One region of the Micromonospora sp. NBRC 110037 genome, then DNA from elsewhere that is predicted to be linked to it. Evidence: predicted binding sites of a transcription regulator. Region 1 holds the regulator's gene; the other holds the start of a gene.
The links. The regulator HspR, encoded in region 1, represses chaperone genes until heat shock. The targets are predictions, from matches to a motif close to TTGAGTNNNNNNNACTCAA.
Positions count from the first base shown of each region.

Region 2: a site for HspR is predicted at 2,090-2,108, ahead of lon (endopeptidase La). Genes of this name have one in related genera too.

Region 1 covers NZ_BBVA01000008.1:38,522-43,376, forward strand. Annotated here, with positions in the region: gene A4R25_RS22330 (cation:proton antiporter) at 1-1,028, shown strand, start outside; gene A4R25_RS22335 (hypothetical protein) at 1,193-1,621, shown strand; gene A4R25_RS22340 (hypothetical protein) at 1,692-1,898, opposite strand; gene A4R25_RS22345 (heat shock protein transcriptional repressor HspR) at 2,085-2,525, opposite strand; gene dnaJ (molecular chaperone DnaJ) at 2,550-3,731, opposite strand; gene grpE (nucleotide exchange factor GrpE) at 3,811-4,545, opposite strand; gene dnaK (molecular chaperone DnaK) at 4,594-4,855, opposite strand, start outside.
Region 2 covers NZ_BBVA01000002.1:1,368,067-1,372,921, reverse strand. Annotated here, with positions in the region: gene lon (endopeptidase La) at 1-2,067, opposite strand, end outside; gene A4R25_RS05185 (Lsr2 family protein) at 2,312-2,659, shown strand; gene A4R25_RS05180 (hypothetical protein) at 2,894-4,186, opposite strand; gene A4R25_RS05175 (hypothetical protein) at 4,457-4,855, opposite strand, start outside.

The DNA of each region.
Region 1 (4,855 bases):
TCGGCGTGATCCTGCTGCTGGTCATGCTCGGCCTGGAGTACAGCGCCAACGAACTGGTGGGCAACCTCCGCTCGGCCGCGCCGGCCGGTCTGATCGACGCGGTGCTCAACGCGCTGCCCGGCTTCGGGTTCGCGCTGCTGCTCGGGTGGGGCTGGGTCGCCGCAGTGGTGCTCGGAGGCGTCACCTGGGTGTCGTCGTCGGGCGTGATCGCCAAGGTGCTCGGCGACCTGGGCCGGGTCGGTAACCGGGAGACGCCGGTGATCCTCTCCGTCCTGGTGATCGAGGACCTGGCGATGGCCCTCTACCTGCCGCTGGTCACCGCGCTGCTCGCCGGGGTCGGCCTGATGAAGGGCGGCATCGCGCTCGCCATCGCGGTGTTCACCGTCGTCGTGGTGCTGGCCGTGGCGATCCGGTACGGCCACCTGATCTCCGCCGCGCTCTCCGCCAAGGACCCGGAGGCGCTCCTGCTCGGGGTGCTCGGCCTGACCCTGCTGGTCGCCGGTATCGCCGCCAAACTCCAGGTCTCCGCCGCTGTCGGCGCGTTCCTGGTCGGCATCGCGTTGTCCGGGCCGGTGGCGCACCACGCCACCGAACTGCTCTCCCCGCTGCGGGATCTCTTCGCCGCTGTCTTCTTCGTGTTCTTCGGGCTGGTCACCAACCCGCTGGACATGCCGCCGGTGCTGCTGCCGGCGCTGGTGCTGGCAGTGGTCACCATGGCGACGAAGGTGGCCACCGGCTACCTGGCCGCCCGCCGGGCGGGGATCGCCGAGCCCGGTCGCTGGCGGGCCGGCCTGGCGCTGACCCCGCGCGGCGAGTTCTCCATCGTCATCGCCGGACTGGCCGTCGCGGCCGCCTACCCGGTGAACCCGAAGCTGGCGGCGCTCGCCACCGCGTACGTGTTGATCACGGTGGTGACCGGGCCGCTGCTCGCCCGGCTGCCCGACACCCAGTGGTTCAAGCAGTGGCTGCGCTCCCGCGCCGCCGCCGCCCGTGCGGCAGCGGCGTTGCCCGCGCCGACCGGGGACTGACCCGCGCCGGGCCGGACCTGCCACAGGCAGATCCGGCCCGGCGTTGTCAAATTGATCCCCGGAAGGTCTACCACTGCTCCGCTCAGCCGCGTTAACGTTTCGGCCCAGCAGCCAGGGTCCGCGGGTGGCCGGTGCCCCCGCCAGCGCAAGCGGAAGGTCGGCCGGTGAGCGTGCAGGAAGATACGTTCCACGGCTTCGCCAATCCGGTCGATCCCTCGCCCGCCGAACTCCGGGCGTGGGCCTATCAACCGGATTCGGTGCCGCTGACCTCGATGCCGCCCGACTGGGACCTGCTGGTCGCCGGTGACCATCTGGTGCAGACGCTGTTCGACCTGGCGATGGACGAGCGCTGCCCGGCCCGGCGGTTCGCGCTGCACTGCCTCTACATCTACGCCGCCGACGGCATCCGGACGAACTTCCGCGCCCATCCCAAACGCCGGTTCCGCAAGCTTGTCGAGCAGGCCGAACGCGCCGGTGACGACCTGATGCGCAACTGGGCGCACAACAGCCGCGTGCTGCTCGCCCGGCCCGACCTGTTCGTCTACCGGGACTGGTGCGAGGGCGGCCTGGTCCGCGAGAACCGCCGCCTCTGACACGTCGCCGGGTTGAACGGCGAACGGGCCGGGATCCCCCGTGGATCCCGGCCCGCACGTCGGCGGATCGTCAGGTCGACCCGCCCTGCTTCTTGCGCCTCTCGTCGTCCCGGGCCCGGTCCACGCCGTGGTCCGTCTGGTCGGCGAAGCGCCCTTCCTTGACCTTGTCGCTGAAGCGTCCCTCGGTGACCCGGTCGAACCGCTCGCGGACGTTCTCGGCCACCTTCTCCAGCCGTTCCTCGGCGCGTTCCGCCACCTTCTTAGCCGGTTCCGCCATGGCTCCCCCTGCCAACTCGGCGTCCGATTTAGGGGTTTCGGCCCTACCGGCGAGCCTAGTCGACAGCGCCCTGCCGCATCCCGCTTTCCCCGACGAGCGCCCCGAACCAGGGACGCACGAGGGCCGGACGTACGAAGGCCGGCGCGGCCCCGGGGGAGCGGGGCGCGCCGGCCTTCCGGTGAAAGGTCAGCGGTCGGGAGCGCGGCGTGGTCGCCAGACGACGAGCGCGGTGGACGTGCGGTTGGTCGGCACGAGGTCGCCGCGGGCAAAGCCACCGAGCGACTCCAGCTCGGCGATCCGCCGGTACGCGGCGTCCAGCTCCGCCTCCAGCCGGGCCACCCGCTGCTGTGCCTCTTCGAGCAGCCGCTCCAACCCGATGATCCGCTTGACCCCGGCCAGGTTGATCCCGTCGTCCTGGCTGAGCCGCTGCACCTCGCGCAGCAGCACCACGTCCCGGACGCTGTACCGGCGACCACCGCCGGACGCCCGGCCCGCCTGCACCAGGCCCAGCCGGTCGTACTGGCGCAGCGTCTGGGGGTGCATCCCCGCCATCCGCGCAGCCACCGAGATCATCAACACCTTGGCCTCGTAGGCCGGGTCACCCGAGCCGACGTACTCCTCCGACATGCCCGCTCACCTCCGCTGCCGCCGTCAACTGAATCGACGTACCCGCGCGTCGAGATGTTCCCGCGCGGCGGGCGGAGTCTGCTCCGCGAAGGTCTCCAGCGCCGCCCGCGCCTCGTCCGAGACCTTCGCCGGGACCACCACGTCGAGCGTGACCAGCAGGTCACCGGCGCGGCCGTCCTTGCGTACGACGCCCTTGCCGCGGGCACGCAGCACCCGCCCGCTGGGCGTACCCGGTGGCACCCGCAGCGTCACCGTCCCGTCCAGGGTCGGCACGCGCAGGTCGGTGCCGAGGACCGCCTCGGCGTACGTGATCGGGACGTTCAGGGTCAGATCGTCCCCGGTACGCCCGAACAGCTCGTCCGGGCGGACCTTCACCTGCACGAACAGGTCGCCCGCCGAGCCGCCCCGCTCACCGGGCTCACCCCGGCCGGCCAGGCGGATCCGCTGCCCGTCGGCCACCCCGGCCGGGAAGCGCACGTTCAGCGTGCGGGTCTTGGTGACACCGCCGGTGCCGTGGCACTCTGGGCACTTCTCCTCGACGATCGTGCCGACGCCCTGGCAGTTGCGACACGGCTCGGAGAAGCTGAACGACCCCTGGTTGCGGGTGGTCACGCCGGCGCCGTGGCAGACCGGGCAGGCCACCGGCTGGGTACCCGGCTTCGCGCCGTTGCCGTGGCAGGTGTCGCAGACGCCGGGCGCGCGCAGCGTCAGCGGCAGCGTGACGCCGCGTACCGCATCCTCGAAATCGAGCGCCACCTCGGTCTCGACGTCCCGGCCCCGCGCCGGACCGCGCGGACGCGCCGCGCCACCCCCGCCGCCGGAGAAGATCGAGCTGAACAGGTCGGTGAAACCGCCGCCGCCGAACCGGGTGTCCCCGCCGCCCGCGCCGCCGCCGAACAGGTCGGAGACGTCGAACGGCACGCCGCCCGGCTGGCCCGCGCCGCGGGCGCTGCGGCGGAAGGCGCCCGAGCCGAACAGCGAGCGCATCTCGTCGTACTCGCGTCGCTTCTTCTCGTCGCCCAGCACCGCGTACGCCTCGGAGACGGTCTTGAACCGCTCCTCGGCCCCGGTGTCGCCGGGGTTGTGGTCCGGGTGCGACTCCCGGGCCAGCTTGCGGTACGCCTTCTTGATCTCGTCCGAGGAGGCGGACTTCTCCACGCCCAACGCGGCGTAGTAGTCCTTCTCGATCCAGTCCTTGGAACTCACCGGTCCACCCCCTTCCACGGGTCGAAGCCCGGCCGTCCCGCCCGCCCGGTGGGGGCGGGCGGGACGTCACGGGTCGGCACTACTCCGGGTCCGCGACCGCGACCATGGCGGGCCGCAGCAGCCGCTCGCCGAGCTGGTAACCGCGGCGCATGACCTGTACGCAGGTCGACTCGGTCACGTCGGCGGAGGTCTGGTGCGCCACCGCCTCGTGCCGGGTCGGGTCGAACGGGTCGCCCTTCTCGCCGAACGCGGTCAGGCCGAACTTGCCCAGCGCGGCGGTGAGCTGCTCGGCCACGCTGCCGAACGGGCCCACCAGATCGCCGTGCTCACGGGCCCGGTCCAGGTCGTCCAGGATCGGCAGCAGCGCGCTGAGCACAGTGCCGGTGGCCTGCTCCTGGACCAGGTTGCGGTCCCGGTCGACCCGCTTGCGGTAGTTGGCGTACTCCGCCGTGACCCGCTGGAGGTCGCGGGTGCGCTCCTCCAGGTCGGTGCGGAGCGACTCCAGCTCGGCGCCGAGCGGCGCGGTCGCCTCCGTCTCCCCGCTCGGCTCGGCCGGGGAGTCGACCACTGTCGGCCCGGTGACCTCGGCCTCGCCGCCGATCTCGTCGACCACGACCTCGGCCTCCTCGACCAGCCCTTCGGCGGGCGCGTCGGCAGCGGCGTCCGCCGCCGAGGCGTCGTTCGCCGGCTGCTCGGTCACCTTGCCGAGCTTGCGCTTGTCGCGGATGACGACCCGGGGTTCGTCGCCGGCGTCCTTGCCGGCGCCCGCCGACCCGGTGGCACCCGGGTCGGCCGCGCGTGGCTTGTCCGTCATGCGGTTACCTCATCCCTCTGCCGTGCGAATCGTGTCCGGGACCGGATGTCACTTCTTGTCCTCGTCCACGATCTCCGCGTCGACCACGTCGTCGTCGCCGCCGGCCTTCGGGCCACCGGTCGCGCCCGCGCCCGCGCCGGCGCCCGGCCCGGCCGCGCCACCCGGCGCCGCCTGCTCGCCCTCCTGCTGCTGGGCGTAGAGCAGCGAGCCGGCCTGCTGGGAGACCTGCGCCAGCTTCTCGTGCGCGGACTTGATCTTCTCGATGTCCTGGCCGCCGAGCGCGCTGCGCAGCTCGCCGAGCGCCTCGTTG
Region 2 (4,855 bases), on a different contig from region 1:
CTCGGGCCGCACCGGACGCCCGGTCACCAGTGAGGCCAGCGCGGTCACCATGGTGATGCCGGCGCTCGGGCCGTCCTTCGGTACCGCGCCCGCCGGGACGTGCAGGTGGATCCGCCGCCCGGCCAGCGCGTTCGGGTCCAGCCCGTAGCGCCGCCCGTTCGACCGCAGGTACGACCACGCGATGTGCGCGGACTCCTTCATCACGTCGCCGAGCTGCCCGGTGAGCGTCAGCCCGGGCTCGCCCTCCATGGTGGTGGCCTCGATGAACAGCACGTCGCCACCGGCGCCGGTGACGGCCAGGCCGGTCGCCACGCCGGGCACGGCGGTCCGCTCGGCCGACTCCGGGGTGAACTTCGGCCGGCCCAGGTAGCGGGCCAGGTTCCCGGCGTCCACGTGTACCGGCGCGGCGTCCGTGGCGAGCGCGACGGCCACCTTGCGCAGGATCTTCGCCAGGGCCCGTTCGAGCTGCCGGACACCGGCCTCCCGGGTGTACTCGCCCGCGATCAGCGCCAGCGCGTCGTCGGCGACGCTCACCTCCTCGCCGGTCAGCCCGGCCCTTTCCCGCTGCCGGGGCAGCAGGTGGTCGCGGGCGATGGCCACCTTCTCGTCCTCGGTGTAGCCGTCCAGCGCGACCAGCTCCATCCGGTCCAGCAGCGGGCCGGGGATCGCCTCCACCACGTTGGCGGTGGCGAGGAACAGCACGTCGGACAGGTCGAGGTCGACCTCCAGGTAGTGGTCGCGGAACGTGTGGTTCTGCGCCGGGTCGAGCACCTCCAGCAGAGCCGCCGCCGGGTCGCCGGAGTAGCCGGCGGCCAGCTTGTCGACCTCGTCGAGCAGCACGACCGGGTTCATCGAGCCGGCCTCGCGCAGCGCCCGCACGATCCGGCCGGGCAGCGCGCCGACGTAGGTGCGCCGGTGGCCGCGGATCTCCGCCTCGTCCCGGACGCCGCCGAGGGAGACGCGGACGAAGTTGCGGCCCAGCGCCCGGGCGACCGACTCGCCGAGGCTGGTCTTGCCGACACCGGGCGGGCCGGCCAGGGCGAGCACCGCGCCGGAGCCGCGTCCGCCGACCACGCCGAGGTTGCGCTCCGCGCGCCGGTTGCGCACCGCGAGGTACTCCAGGATGCGGTCCTTCACGTCGGCCAGGCCGGCGTGGTCGGCGTCGAGCACGGCCCGCGCCGCGGCCAGGTCCGTGTTGTCAGCGGTACGCGTGCTCCACGGCATCTCCAGCACGGTGTCCAGCCAGGTACGGATCCAGCCCGCCTCGGGTGAGGCGTCACTGGCCCGTTCCAGCTTGCCGACCTCGCGCAGCGCCGCCTCGCGTACCTTCTCCGGCAGGTCGGCGGACTCCACCCGGGAGCGGTAGTCGGCGGAGCCGTCCGGCTCGTCCTCGCCGAGTTCCTTGCGGATCGCGGCGAGCTGCTGGCGGAGCAGGAACTCGCGCTGGGACTTCTCCAGCCCTTCGCGCACGTCGCTGTTGATCTGCTCGGTGACCTCCTGCTCGGCCAGGTGCTCCTTCACCCAGCCGACCAGCAGCTCCAGCCGGGCGGTGACGTCCGGCGCGGCGAGCAGCTCGGTCTTCTGCGCCAGGCTGAGCCAGGGCGCGTAGCCGGCCGAGTCGGCCAGCTCGGACAGGTCCGTCATCCGCTCCATCGCGTCGATCACCTGCCAGGCGCCGCGCTGCTGGAGCACCGAGGTCATGAGCGCGCGGTACTCGCGGGCGAGTTCCCGGGCGCGGCCCGCCGGGGCGGGCTCGTCGAGGGTCGCGGCCTCGACCCAGAGCGCGGCGCCGGGACCGGGCACGCCGGAGCCGATACGGGCCCGGACGAGACCGCGGATCACGGCGGCCGGCTCGCCGCTGGGCAGCCGGCCCACCTTCTCGATCGTGCCGACCACGCCGACGGAGCCGTACTCGCCGTCGAGGCGGGGCACGGCCAGGAGTTCCTTGTCGCCGGTGGCGCGGGCCGCGTCGACGGCGGCCTGGGTGGTCGGGTCGAGGGTGACCGGGATGACCATCCCGGGCAGCAGGACGGTGTCGGTCAGGGGAAGTACCGGAAGAGTTGCCATCGGACACCTGCCATCACGTTGGTTGAGCGTGTCTGGCTCAAGTAACAAAAGGTGTCCCTTGTTCCGGGTTGTGACCCACGCCACTTCCGGCCTTCCCGACGCCTGTTCGCGCACCGGTCCTCTATTGGCCGCGACGCTTACCTGGCACGACCCGCCGAATGCAAAGAGGCGGGTATTGTTGCGAAATTACCGTGAGGTAAGTCAGACTCTTAGCACACCCCGCCCGACACAGGGAGTAATGGCGATGGCAAGGAAAGTAATCACCGTTCTGACCGACGACCTCGACGGCGGAAAGGCCGATCGGACCGTCGAGTTCAGCCTGGACGGCGTGGCGTACACGATCGACGTGTCCGACGAGAACGCGGGCGTTCTGCGCAAGGCGCTGGACCCGTACATCAGCGCTGGCAGGCGGATCGGCCGCGGCGCCACCGAGGTCGCCCGCGCCACCCGGCGCGCGGGCCGGCCGAGCACCTCGGGAATGGACCGCGAGCAGAACCGCGCCATCCGCGAATGGGCAGCCAAGAACGGGTACGAGATTTCCGAGCGCGGGCGCATCCCGGTGTCGGTCGTCGAGGCGTACAAGAACCGCTGAGCGCTAAACACTCACCGTCGGGTATCCCAGGGTCACGCTGAGAAATCGCAGCGCCCGGCCGGCCTTTTGTGTTGTCGGTGACTTTCATCGGGCTGGAGTCCGACGGCACGAAACTTCTTCCCGGAACGATTCCCACGCTCCCCTGCCGGACCCGCCTCGCGTACCCACCACGCGGACACGACACGGCCGCGGCCACCCGGACGGTTCCCGGGCGGCCGCGGCCGTCGCGTGTCCTCAGTTGACCCGGATGCGCACCACGTCGATGGCGGGAGTCTGGTTCGCCCGCTCCATCATCGGGATGCGGTGCGAGCCGTCACCGGCCCAGACCGCGCACTGCGCCACGCCCGACTGCGCCAGGCCCGGGATCTGGATCAGCACGTCGTCCGGCTGGTTGCCGCCGCGGCCGTCCTCGGTGGCGACGAAGAACGCCGGCACGTCCTGCGGGTTCGGGGGCTGCCGGGTGCTGCCGAGCATCCGGCAGGCGGTGTGGAAGTGGCCGCGCACCAGGCCCTGACCGTTGAGCAGCGAGCTCTCCAGGTAGTAGCCGCCCTGCCCGGCCGCGAGGAAGCGGTCCCGCACCAGGTTCTTGGTGGTCACCCGGAGCGTGAACGGCTGGTTGCGCCGCACCTGGTTCGGGAACTGCGTGATCAGCAGCGACGGGTTGTTCGCCGCGGCGCCCACCTCACCGAACGCGGTGCTGACGCACCGGTTGCCGTTCTGGAAGCCGTCGTGCCCCTGCAGCTGGCTGCCGGAGCAGTCCTTGGCGAGCACGTTCAGCCCGTTGCCGCCACCGTTGTTCTGGCCGCCGCCGTTGTTGTTCCCGCCGCCGTTGTTCCCGCCGTTCTGGCCCCCGTTCTGACCGCCGTTGTTGTTGCCGCCGTTCTGACCCCCGCCGTTCTGACCCCCACCGTTGCCGGGGACGTCGGTCAACGCGCACCGGGCGAACTGGTCCAGCCCCTGCGGGCGCTGGCCGAACCGGCCGATGGCGGTGGCGATCCGGTTCAGCGCCGCGGTCCGCTTGTCCGCGAGCGGACCCAGGATCGCGTTGTTGATGAACTCGCCGCCGTTGCGGCCCTCCGCCGCGAGCCGCCGGTTCGCGTCAGCGATCTGGGACGTCAGCGCCGCCAGCTCGCGATCCACCTCGGCACGGGCCCGGCCGGGCACCTGCGGCAGCCGGCCCCGGACGTCCGGGCAGGTCACGGTCGGAGTGCCGGCGCCGGCGCCACCCGCGGTCGTCTGCTGGCACTCGGCCGGCGACATCTGGCCGTCGCCCCAGTGGTTACGGACCCAGCGGCCGTTCTGCCAGGTACGGGTGCTGCTGCCCTGGCCGTCCGGGGCGGTCGCCCCCGGGCTGGCGGGCACACAGGACGCCGAGGCGGCGCGCGTGGTCGTCCGCCGGTCCTGGGCGGACGAGATCTGGGTGACGGCCACGATGCCGCCGAAGACCGCGAGCGTGCCGACCACTGCCAGCACCCGCTTGCTCCGCGCGTTACCGGATGACCGGCGCGCCCGTGTGGACCTGCGCATCGAATTGCTCTCCTTCTCGATCCGGTAGTTGACTGGTGATCCCGGCGGACCGATGAATTCGGGGTGTGAGATCACTGCGACGCTCGGGTCGCGCGTCGATGGCCGACGATGCCCTTTCCGCATCGTCTCCGCGCCGTCCGGGCGCGGCGGGGAAGTCTGCGTCCATTCCCGATGAGGTACGGAGCGCCGTCGGCGAAGGTTCAACCGGAGATCGAAAAAAATCGGGACGTGCCGGGCCGGGGTCGGCTCGGTGCCGCGGCCAGGAAGGATTCAGTCCGCGCAGAGGTGGTCGAAGGCGAAGCCGCCGTCGAAGGAGTCCCGCCGGGCCGCGAGCGCGCGCACCCGACCGCGAAGCTCCTCCCGGTCCACCAGGGACGCCCCGGCGGCGTCGAGATCGCGCAGTCGCTCCCCCAGCGCCATCGCGGCCAGGTCCTCGGCGAGCCGGCCCGGGTCCACGCCGCAGGAGAATCCCCGCGACGTCAGCCGTACCCGCTCCAGCAGGCAGCCGCCGGGCCGCACCTCGACCCAGCACCAGCCCTCCGCCGGGCCGCCGGTCCAGCGAACGTGCAGCCCGCGCACGATCGGGTCGGCGAGCCGGCCGGCCACGTACGCCTCGACCGCCTCGACCCGCGCGAGCGCCCCGAGGTCGTTCACCGGTCCACGCCGGCC